2 linked regions of the Endozoicomonas gorgoniicola genome follow. The protein of the gene in region 1 interacts with the protein of each later gene in a pairwise test. Links are inferred from orthologs where the notes say so. Each region holds a gene or a part of one and is shown in the gene's direction. Other genes may lie near its edges.

The links. Proteins that work in one complex are often made in the same cells at the same time.
Region 2: the proteins of uvrB (region 1) and uvrA interact in binary tests that used the Escherichia coli proteins (3 or more experiments, as listed by UniProt). The link is inferred for Endozoicomonas gorgoniicola from one-to-one orthologs.

What each region holds. Positions count from the first base shown.
Region 1 is NZ_JAPFCC010000001.1:1,378,350-1,382,110, forward strand. The notes cover bases 1-2,923. They hold uvrB (excinuclease ABC subunit UvrB), read left to right. Parts: upstream 1-420; coding sequence 421-2,427; downstream 2,428-2,923. Other genes in these bases: NX722_RS06315 (hypothetical protein), read left to right, coding at 1-214; NX722_RS06330 (hypothetical protein), read left to right, coding at 2,894-2,923. Also shown: more of NX722_RS06330, read left to right, coding at 2,924-3,607; NX722_RS06335 (hypothetical protein), read left to right, coding at 3,564-3,761. UniProt on the Escherichia coli protein: The UvrABC repair system catalyzes the recognition and processing of DNA lesions. A damage recognition complex composed of 2 UvrA and 2 UvrB subunits scans DNA for abnormalities.
Region 2 is NZ_JAPFCC010000001.1:4,101,194-4,108,901, forward strand. The notes cover bases 1,485-4,854. They hold uvrA (excinuclease ABC subunit UvrA), read left to right. Parts: upstream 1,485-1,822; coding sequence 1,823-4,654; downstream 4,655-4,854. Other genes in these bases: NX722_RS18615 (hypothetical protein), read left to right, coding at 1,485-1,706. Outside these bases: NX722_RS18610 (MFS transporter), read right to left, coding at 1-550; more of NX722_RS18615, read left to right, coding at 747-1,484; NX722_RS18625 (helix-turn-helix domain-containing protein), read left to right, coding at 4,947-5,336; NX722_RS18630 (hypothetical protein), read left to right, coding at 5,691-6,167; NX722_RS18635 (IS66 family transposase), read left to right, coding at 6,188-7,708. UniProt on the Escherichia coli protein: The UvrABC repair system catalyzes the recognition and processing of DNA lesions. UvrA is an ATPase and a DNA-binding protein. A damage recognition complex composed of 2 UvrA and 2 UvrB subunits scans DNA for abnormalities.

The sequences.
Region 1 (3,761 bases):
CATTGATGATCAGAGCGAGACACGGGGTCAGTCGCATTTCTTTTTATATCAACACTACAAGGCTCTTTATGAACAGATGCAACAAGTCAGACAAGCCTTGGAAAATGACTTGCTCAGAGTGGAGGACCAAGTCGAGGGGATTGAATCGTTTATAATGCAGCTCGAAGTCTCAGAAGCTGAATTGCCCGAAGTGCAGGACCAATGTGATTTCTAATTAGGTGTTCTAACCTGATTGAGTGTTTAAGTCCGACAGCCTGCGTGGATATGTTAAAGTAGAAACCACCAACTACTTGCGGTTTGATGCGGGCAGTATTTCCCCGGCATTTTTTCGGTTTGCCTGTTTTATCAATCGAAAAAAGGCTGGCATGGGCAAAAGCCCGGAGCATTTATGTGTCTGGAATTGGATAGTGTCGGGTTTATATGGGAAAAGAATTTAAAGTTTCAGCCGGGTTCAAACCGGCGGGTGACCAGCCTGAGGCGATAGAAAAGCTGGTGGCAGGGGTTCAGTCAGGACTGGCGTGCCAGACTTTGCTGGGAGTAACCGGGTCGGGCAAAACCTTTACCGTGGCGAACGTGATCGAGAAGATCCAGAGACCCACCATCATTATGGCTCATAACAAGACACTGGCTGCGCAGCTGTATGGCGAGTTCAAAGAGTTCTTTCCGGACAACGCCGTTGAGTATTTTGTTTCCTACTACGATTACTACCAGCCGGAAGCCTATGTACCCAGCTCCGATACCTTTATTGAGAAAGATGCATCGGTGAATGAACACATCGAACAGATGCGCCTGTCAGCCACCAAAGCGTTGATGGAACGCGAAGATGCGATCATTGTGGCGACGGTATCAGCGATTTACGGTTTGGGTGATCCGCAGTCGTACAAAAAAATGATGATGCATCTGGATCGTGGCGATCAGATTGATCAGCGACAAGTGTTGCGTAATCTGGCGGAGCTGCAATATACCCGTAACGATACAGAACTGAGACGCGCCACATACCGGGTGCGTGGTGATGTGATTGATATTTTTCCAGCGGAATCGGAAAAGGAAGCGGTTCGACTGGAGCTGTTTGATGATGAACTGGAAGCGATCAGTCTGTTTGATCCATTGACGGGGGAAGTACTGCAGAAACTGCCCAGAGTCACCATCTATCCGAAAACCCACTATGTGACACCCAGGCAGACCATTATTGATGCTACGGATGCGATTAAGGCGGAGATGAAAGAACGTCTTCAGGTATTACGCGACAATAACAAGCTGGTTGAAGCGCAGAGACTGGAGCAGCGAACCCGCTATGATGTTGAGATGATGCTGGAGCTGGGTTACTGCACCGGCATAGAAAACTACTCACGACACCTGACTAAAACACCACCCGGGACACCACCACCGACTCTGTTTGACTACATTCCAGATAACGCTTTGCTGGTGATTGATGAATCCCATGTCACGGTTCCGCAGATCGGGGCGATGTACAAAGGCGATCGTTCCCGCAAAGAGACCCTGGTGGAATTTGGCTTCCGTCTGCCATCGGCCCTGGACAACCGGCCACTAAGGTTTGAAGAGTGGGAAGACAGACGACCACAGACTGTTTTTGTATCAGCGACACCCGGCAAGTATGAAGAAGAGCATCAGGATCAGATTGTTGATCAGGTAGTTCGGCCAACGGGTCTGGTTGACCCGGTCATAGAGGTTCGTCCGGCAACCACCCAGGTGGATGATCTGCTGTCTGAGATTAACCTTACCGTTGATAAAGGCGAGCGGGTTCTGGTGACCACGCTGACAAAACGTATGGCGGAAGACCTGACCGAATACCTGGGTGAACACGGGGTTCGGGTGCGTTATCTGCACTCAGACATTGATACGGTTGAGCGGGTCGAGATTATCCGGGATCTGCGTATTGGCGCATTTGATGTGCTGGTGGGCATTAACCTGTTGCGGGAAGGTCTGGATATGCCGGAAGTGTCGCTGGTGACGATACTGGATGCTGATAAAGAAGGTTTCCTGCGCTCTGATCGCTCTTTGATCCAGACCATTGGGCGGGCGGCACGAAATGTGAACGGGCGAGCCATTCTTTACGCCGACAAGGTGACAGGTTCGATGGACCGGGCGATTAAGGAAACTGAACGTCGTCGTACGAAACAGATGGCTCATAATGAGCAACATGGCATTGTGCCAAAGTCCGTGCAGAAATCGGTGGCAGATATTCTTGAAGGGGCAGTGACACCGGGTAAGAAGAGGGGAGCCAGAACCCGTAAGGTGGCAGAGCCTGAGGCGGTTTATGAGGTGGCTCTTACACCGGAAGCCATGACGAAAAAGATCAGCGAGTTGGAAAGCCAGATGATGGAACATGCCCGTAATCTGGAATTTGAAGAAGCCGCTTCCGTAAGGGACCAGATCAGCCATCTGCGGGATAAGGCATTGAAATAAAAGCAATGAATCAACATTTTCCAGTACTCAGGGGTTGCTATTTTCATTCCTGTTGATAATATACACCCAACTTCAGGCGGTTAGCTCAGTTGGTTAGAGCGCCACGTTGACATCGTGGAGGTCACCAGTTCGAATCTGGTATCGCCTACCAATAACTCTTTGAGTTATATAGAAAAAAGCTCGCTCTTAGCGGGCTTTTGTCGTTTAGGTCGGAAAATAATCGGAAAATAATCGGAAAATTATTTCAGATATCCAATCCTGACAGTGTTAATCCAGCCTCTACCTCTTCGTATTTTATCTCGTGTCCTTCCTGATAATCGGTCGTCATCTTGCCGCTTGAATGCCCCATAAGCACCTGAACGTAGTCATGTGAAAAACCAGCTCGGTGTTCATATATCCATGAACTGAAATGGTCACCAGCTTGCCAATTCTCTAAAATACCAATCCCGCCTCTAATGTTAGAGGCATGCGATATTTTGTTATGCTCGAATCCCGTCGTCCGCTGCGAAAAGAAATCCGCCTTGTTGAGCGTGGATTTGAAACGGTGGCGGCGTATCCAAAAGTGAACTTCTTCAAACGTCATATTTCCTGTGAAATCCGTAATATTCATGAAGTCGCCAGCTTTATTGACAAGCTAAGTACCAAACCGCAATTTGCGTTGGTTCATGGTCAGCCGCTGGACTCTTTACCCATGAATCAGATGGTGAGACGCTTGTACCACGGCAGAGATAATCATCCGGCCACCCTTGGAGACCGGATGCAGTCTCTGCTCATACTGGATATTGACGGCTTACCGATCCGGCCTGTAGACATGAACCGTGAACCCCGGTTGGCTATTAATCAGGCTCTGGAAAAACTCGGGTCACCTTTTGCGCAGACCAGCTGTTACTGCCAGCTGACATCCAGCCAGCAACCTTATGCTGATCACCTTTATGCCCGTTTGTTTTTTGTGCTTGATTCAGAAGTGTCTTTACAGACTATCAAACGGTGGGCAGAAACCCGAAAGACCGATTGCCGCCTTGATCCGGCCTTGTACAGTCCGGCACAGCTTATCTATACGGCACCACCTCTGTTTTTGGGGGCAAGCGATCCCCTGATCAGACGCAGCGGTTTAGTGCTGTCGGAAAAAAAACACGTTGCCGACGGACATAATACGCTCTGTCTCCAGAGTTTCTGTTAATAAGCCCCGGCCATCCCAGAGCTATGGCGGTAAAGGACTGGATTACAGTAATGTCTGTTTTACCGACACACCAAGAGGTCGGGAGTGGCTGGATAAAATAGGAGACCATGCTGGAGGTGGTGGTTTCTACCCGGTGATACTCAGACTGATTGCC
Region 2 (7,708 bases), 2.7 Mb from region 1 along the record:
CTGAAGGAACGACCAGCAACACAATCAAAATGCCCACACCTGCCAGCCAGGCATTACTGAGGAACAGTCCTGACAGCCCCCAGCCCGCAGCAATAGAGGGTCCGAGCATCATGGCGAGACAAAAGGACAAACCGATTCCCATACCAAAAATCGCCATGGAACGGGTACGGTATTGTTCACGAGTCAGGTCTGCCAGCAGCGCAGTCACCGCTCCGGCGATGGCGCCACAACCCTGCAGGACCCGCCCCAGGATCACCCCCTGAATCGATCCGGCATAAGCAGCCACCAGGCTCCCTGCCACAAACAGTAACAAACCGGCAATAATAATTTTTTTACGCCCCACCCGGTCTGACAGCCAGCCAAACGGTATCTGCAATAACGCCTGACTGAAGCCATAAGCCCCAATCGCCAGCCCCACCAGCAAGGGCGTTGCACCTTCGAGCTGATCGGCATACAGCGCCATCACAGGCAGAACCATAAACAGTCCGAACATGCGGAACATAAATACCAGAGACAGAGAGAGAGATGCTTTGATTTCCTGACCAGACATTACTGACTTCTTATAACTTTTTTCCAGTAACGGCAAGTTTATCAGGAAATACCGAAAACAAGTTCACAAATAGCAAAATAATCGACCCCGTACTTGTGCATTCATTCATCCTGTCGGGCAATTTTTTCCCACACTTCCCTCTGTCTCAACTATTTTTTTCACTGGTTAATATCAAAACTGAAGGGAATGAGTATTTATGACGTACCCAAAAACAGCACCTTTTTTTCAGTTCAGAAAAAGCCTGCTCATTATTCTGCTCTGTCTGGTCACAGTCACTCCAACTCAACAGGCCCATGCCAATAAAAGCCTTATTATTCCTGCAGCGCTTACCTTAGCAGTAGCGGGAATATACTTTCTGACAGAATACCACCTCGGTTATGACAATGGCTTTGAAGAGAGCATGACCCTGCTTCCGGCAATCACCTATCAGGTTGATTCCACTAACAGTCATAAAAACGGTGGCTCTGAAGTAATACTCACTCCTAAGATAATTCGCGGACAGTACATTAAACCAATACGCTCTGAGCGAACCGTTATGCAATTTGCAGGGCGTGCTGTCTGTTCACCAATTACAAACACCAAAGGCACATCAGTTGACCTGAGTGACCTCAACAGACAGTGCCGGGAATGGTTCAATGACCATACGATGAAGTTCCCTCATCAGGCGCTGGGAGTAAAAATAGACCAACTCGATACCCTTTTACTGCCTAAGCTGGTTTACAACGTCAACACAAAAAAGCTGGACCTTCTCGCCACTCCGGTTTCTTTCGTTAAACAGGATGGCAGTCCCTCCAGTGTAAATTCCGCCATAACCAGAAGTGAAACAAAGTGGCAACGATTATCGCCGTCTTTCCCGGAACTGGACAACCTGTCCTTAGAGGAGAAAAAGGAACTGCATATCTGCCATCACGCTCCGGAACTGTCGAAAATGCAACACCCTCTGGAAAGCGCCGATCACCATTACTATTACGACTTTCCCGTTCCTGGCATTTCACACCTTCATAAAACCAGCCATGAATTCTTCATTGCTACCCAGTATTCCAAACTATTAGGAAACTGGGGGTATTACTGGGTCATTGATGCCCCCTGGCCAAACGGTTATCGAAATCTGACATTCGCTAAAACCAAATACATCGATCCGTCGCAGCCTCTATAAATGCAGCCTCTATAAATATCGGCGGCAGACCATGCTCGATAAAATTCAATACAGCTCCACACAATGTTTGTTTTATACTCCTCCGTTGGTTTAATGCCCACGCAGAGGAGCAGGCAGTGGACAAAATTACGGTACAGGGCGCAAGAACGCATAACCTGAAGAACATCGATCTGGAAATGCCAAGAGACAGCCTGATCGTGATAACGGGTCTGTCTGGCTCAGGTAAGTCTTCACTGGCGTTCGATACCCTGTACGCTGAAGGCCAGCGCCGCTACGTTGAATCCTTGTCAGCCTATGCCCGCCAGTTTCTGTCGATGATGGAAAAGCCGGATGTCGACCATATAGAAGGTCTTTCACCGGCAATTTCTATCGAACAAAAGTCCACCAGTCACAACCCTCGCTCGACAGTGGGTACCATTACTGAAATATACGACTACCTGCGTCTGCTCTTTGCCCGTACCGGCATTCCGCGCTGCCCAAAACACCACCAACCACTGGAAGCCCAGACAGTCAGCCAGATGGTCGACCAGGTTCTTGCTATCCCGGAAGGCACCAAACTGATGCTTCTGGCTCCGGTGGTCAGGGATCGAAAAGGTGAACACCTGCATGTATTCAATGAACTGAAAACCCAGGGTTTTATCCGCGCCCGTATCAACGGCATTGTCACCGACCTCGACAACCCTCCGGCTCTGGACAAGAAAAAGAAGCACACTATTGAAGTGGTGGTTGACCGTTTCAAGGTGCGCGACGATCTGCAACTGCGTCTGGCTGAGTCCATTGAAACCGCGCTGGAACTGACCGACGGACTGGTGTCGGTGAGCTATATGGACGGTGAGCAGGACGACGTCGTTTATTCCGCACGCTTTGCCTGTCCGGAATGTGGTTACAGCATCAATGAGCTGGAACCCCGAATGTTCTCCTTTAACAACCCGGCAGGAGCCTGCCCTGGCTGTGACGGTCTGGGCATTAAACAGTTCTTCGACCAGGACCGTATTGTTCAGCACCCCGAGTTAACGCTGGCAGAAGGTGCAATCCGGGGCTGGGACAGACGCAGTGTTTATTACTTCCACATGCTGAAATCTCTGGCAAAACATTACGGATTTAATATTGATACGGCATTTGATGACCTGACTGCCAAACAGCAGGAAACCATCCTGTACGGCTCCGGTGATGAACAGATTGATTTCAGTTATGTTAATGACCGTGGCGATATCTATAAAAAGCGTCATCGCTTTGAAGGCATCATCCCGAATTTTGAACGACGCTTCCGCGATACTGAGTCTCAGGCTGTGCGGGATGAGCTGTCGAAATACCTGAGTACCCAGAACTGTCCGGGCTGTAAAGGTTCGCGTCTGCGTCTGGAATCCCGCAATGTCTTTGTGCAGGAAGAAACCCTGCCAGAGCTGGTGAAGCTACCTGTTGAGCGAGCCCTGACGTATTTCAACGAACTGAAACTGCCGGGCAACCGGGGAGAAATTGCTGAAAAAATCCTGAAGGAAATTTGTGAACGTTTAAACTTTCTGGTCAACGTTGGCCTGAATTACCTGACCCTGGATCGCAGCGCCGATACCCTGTCGGGTGGTGAAGCCCAGCGTATCCGCCTTGCCAGCCAGATTGGTGCCGGACTGGTGGGTGTTATGTATATTCTTGACGAACCCAGTATCGGACTGCATCAGCGGGATAATGAGCGCTTACTGAACACCCTGACCCGACTGCGCAACCTTGGCAATACAGTCATTGTCGTAGAGCATGATGAAGATGCTATTCGTATGGCAGACCATGTGATTGATATTGGTCCGGGGGCGGGCATTCACGGGGGAGAAATTATCGCCCAGGGTTCTCCCCAACAGGTCATGGATAATGAACAGTCCCTGACTGGTCAGTACCTGTCAGGTACTAAAGCCATAGCAATTCCGGAAAACCGCACACCAAGGGACAAGAAAAAAACGCTAAAGCTCTCCGGCTGCTCCGGCAACAACCTCAAAAACGTCACGCTGGAAATTCCTGTCGGATTGATGACCTGTGTCACTGGCGTTTCCGGCTCCGGTAAGTCAACCCTGATCAACAGTACTCTTTACCCGATTTGTGCAACTGAGCTGAACAAGGCGACAACCCTCACCCCGGCGTCGTACAAAAAAATCACCGGCATGAGTCATTTCGACAAATGCATTGATATTGACCAGAGCCCGATTGGCCGTACACCACGCTCCAATCCCGCCACCTACACTGGCATATTCACCGCGATTCGTGAACTGTTTGCCGGTACCCAGGAAGCCCGCTCCCGGGGGTATAAACCTGGTCGTTTCAGCTTCAACGTCAAAGGCGGACGCTGCGAAGCCTGTCAGGGTGATGGTGTAATCAAGGTAGAAATGCATTTTCTGCCGGATATCTACGTTCCCTGTGACGTCTGCAAGGGAAAGCGTTACAACCGTGAAACCCTTGATGTTAAATACAAGGGTAAGAGCATTGATGAAGTGCTGAACATGACCGTGGAAGAAGCACTGGAATTTTTCGAAGCCATTCCCGCTATTAACCGCAAACTGCAGACACTGATGGACGTTGGCCTGTCGTATATTCATCTGGGGCAGAATGCGACAACCCTGTCTGGCGGTGAAGCCCAGCGGGTCAAACTGGCCAAAGAGCTGTCCAAGCGTGATACCGGCAAGACCATGTATATTCTGGACGAACCAACGACCGGCCTGCACTTCCACGATATACAACAGCTGCTTAATGTTCTGCACCGTTTACGGGATCATGGTAATACTGTCGTTGTGATAGAACACAATCTGGATGTGATTAAAACCGCAGACTGGATTGTGGATCTTGGGCCGGAAGGTGGTGATGGCGGTGGTGAAATCATTGCCACGGGTACGCCTGAAGCTGTTGCTGAGATGGATAGTTCCCACACAGGGCGTTTCCTGAAGCCCATGCTACCCCTGATGCAATAACGATTGATACCTCTTAACCGAAACAGCAATTACTGTTGTTTCGGTCATTTCTCTTTCTAAAGGACTCATCATAGATCATCAGTGTTGCAGATGCCCCGAATGATAGATGTCTATCGAAAATAAAGATGTAAGCATAATAAATTATGGTTCTAAAGATTTTAGGTTATCAGCTAGTTGTTGACAGGATTACTTTTTTATAGCAGGCTGTACACAATTTCGATGTTTGGGGAATATATCTGTGCGTACTACTACTTACGCGTCAATCATATCTGTATTGATTATGCACTACCGAATGGAGCTTGGTTTCAGCAAAATCAAGTTTTCAGATTGGTTAGGGCTATCGCCATCAACCTGGGGAAAAATTGAAAATGGGGAAATACAATTTTCTATAAACACTCTTTATCGCTTTAAAGAAAGAAGTGGTTTTAATACCTGGTGTATTATAGCGGTAGGTGATTACTATGAGTCAATTCTTAAAGAAAATCAGTGGGAGATCGTAAACCAGCTAGAAGGTGATGATTTATTATTAATTAAAGCTAAAGAGTATTACAAAGAATTTGATGTCTATGGTAATAAATTAAATAGTTTAAGTGCAGAAAATAGTAGTGAGTATATTCCTATTTTATTTACTGGAATGATGAATAAAAAAGTAGCTCCTATCTTTCAAAAAATATGCGAATAAAAAGTTAAATCTATATATTCGGTCATATGAAATTAAATATTCCTACTTTATTAGACTATCTCTATGAAAGACTCAACAGTAGAGGCGTAGTTAGTTATACAAATCGTACCTTCTAAGTAAGCTATTGCACTGGCAATCTGGACACCAGACCCGTGTTGGATTTCCTTGCAATTGCCAACTATTAATCGTCATTCCGCCTTAGTCTGATGTTTAGCTTGCCATGCTCATTACGGTATTTAGAAGGTGCCATTGGTATTATGTGATCAGGGTTATGACTCAACAATATCATCTGAGCAATAAGTCAGTAGGTATTTTTAACAAATTAATAAGGTTCTGAGTTCAGGTTGAATCAATATGCATTCTTTACGTTTCAAAGAGAATTATAAACTCCATCTCACAATGGCCTTTACAGCTCTCAAAATCAACTTTTTTTGTGGAGTTATGGTAATCGGGTTTCCAGAGCTAGACATAATTCCCACAATAAAATCAATTTCGATTTATCTTAGTTTTGCGTCAGTAATTTTAATGAATATATCATCACTTTCATTTTATTTATATGCTAAAAGGAAAAAAGACATCAATATTGCTGTTGCTTTGGGGGTTGAAATTGGAGCTGTCAGTTTACTATTTATTGGACTTCCCATAATTCTCGAGCAACTTATAATAATAGATTTTTCTACCTGCACGGTAATAAGTACAATATTTTTTTCTAATATTTACATGGGAATAGCCCCACTTATCACTGTTTATTTGGTAGATCGCAAAAAAAAACGTAACTGCTCAAAATTGACTGGCAAATCAACCTCTACAGGTCAAAGAAAGTTATCCTGATCTTTCGTATATTTCACCGTATGCACCTGCCTGACTCACTATTCTCCAGTACAGACAATGAACAGTTGCGTTCATTCGTCAAAAACCTTCTCGACACGGTCGAGAAGCAATCTGTGCAAATTGAAAGGCAGCGCGTTCAGATCGAACAGCTGGTCGAAGAGAACGAACAGCTTCGAGCAGAAATTCGCCACCTGAAGAAGCACAAGGGCAAGCCTAAAATCAGGCCTAATGTCTCGGACAAGGGCGATGATCAGGAAGACAGCTCTTCTGCGGAAGACACTGATCAGGCTGCCGGGAAAAGTGACACTGATCGTCCGCCGAAAAGTAAACGACCACGATCACAAGAAGCCGGTGAAACCGCTGCACCACCAATGACTGTTGACCGAGAGGAAATCTGTTCAATCGCTGCTCCCGGTGAGAACTGGCGCTTCAAGTGCTATATCGACTTTTTCCATACTGAGCTGGACTTGCGTTTTGTCACTACTCGCTACAGGCGTGAGTATTACACAACTCCGGAAGGCGGGGTGTCAGCCCCGCTACCTGATCATGTGAAAGACCGTTTTGGCGACAACCTGAAAGCCCATCTGCTGGATTTTTATCATTCATGCAGTACGACACAGCCACTACTGCTATCTTGGCTGCACGACCATGGATGCTCAATATCAGAAGGTTCCCTGAGCAACATCCTGACGAAAGGCCATGATATTTTCCACCAGGAAAAAGAAGAATTGCTGGAAGCAGGGCTGACTTGCTCTGATTATCTCCAGGCCGACGACACAGGTGCTCGCCACCAAGGAAAAAACGGCTACTGCCTGTTTATCGGCAACCCTTATTTTTCCTACTTCCATAGCAGCGACAGTAAGAGCAGGATTAATTTCCTGGGCTGTCTGCAAGGGCAGCAGCGGCTTTATCTTCTCAACGACGTTGCCATTGACTACATGGAGAATCAGGTTGATGTGTCGAAGAAGTGGATCACTGCGCTATCCGAATGCGGCGAGAAGCGTTTCTCAACAGAAGAAGAGTGGGAGAGCTTCCTTAACAGCATTGGTTGTGCTGCCCCGCAACAAAGGCGCTGGGCGACAGAGGGTGTTTTAAAGGCCGCATTGATGCTCAATCATCGCCTTGAGAACCTGATTATCCATAGCGATGGAGCCCGGCAGTTTGATACAGCCTTTCAGCATTCGCTGTGTTGGTACCATGCGGGAAGAAACATGGACAAGCTGATACCGGCCAATGACCTGGAACGAGCCGCCCGTGACACCGTGCAGGATCAGTACTGGTGCCTCTACGACGACATTGAGGCCTACCAGAAAAAACCAACGGACAAGGAGAAACAGAAGCTCTACCAGGAGTTTGATCGTTGGGTAACACAGCGGGTTGACTACCCTGCCTTGCAGGCTGAGTTGGGCAAACTGATGGTTGTCAGGGAAGAGCTGTTATTGGTTCTTGAGTATCCGTGGCTGCCACTGCACAACAACCTGAGCGAGAGGCAGATCAGAGAGTATGTGAAACGGCGAAAGGTTAGCGGTGGTACCCGGAGT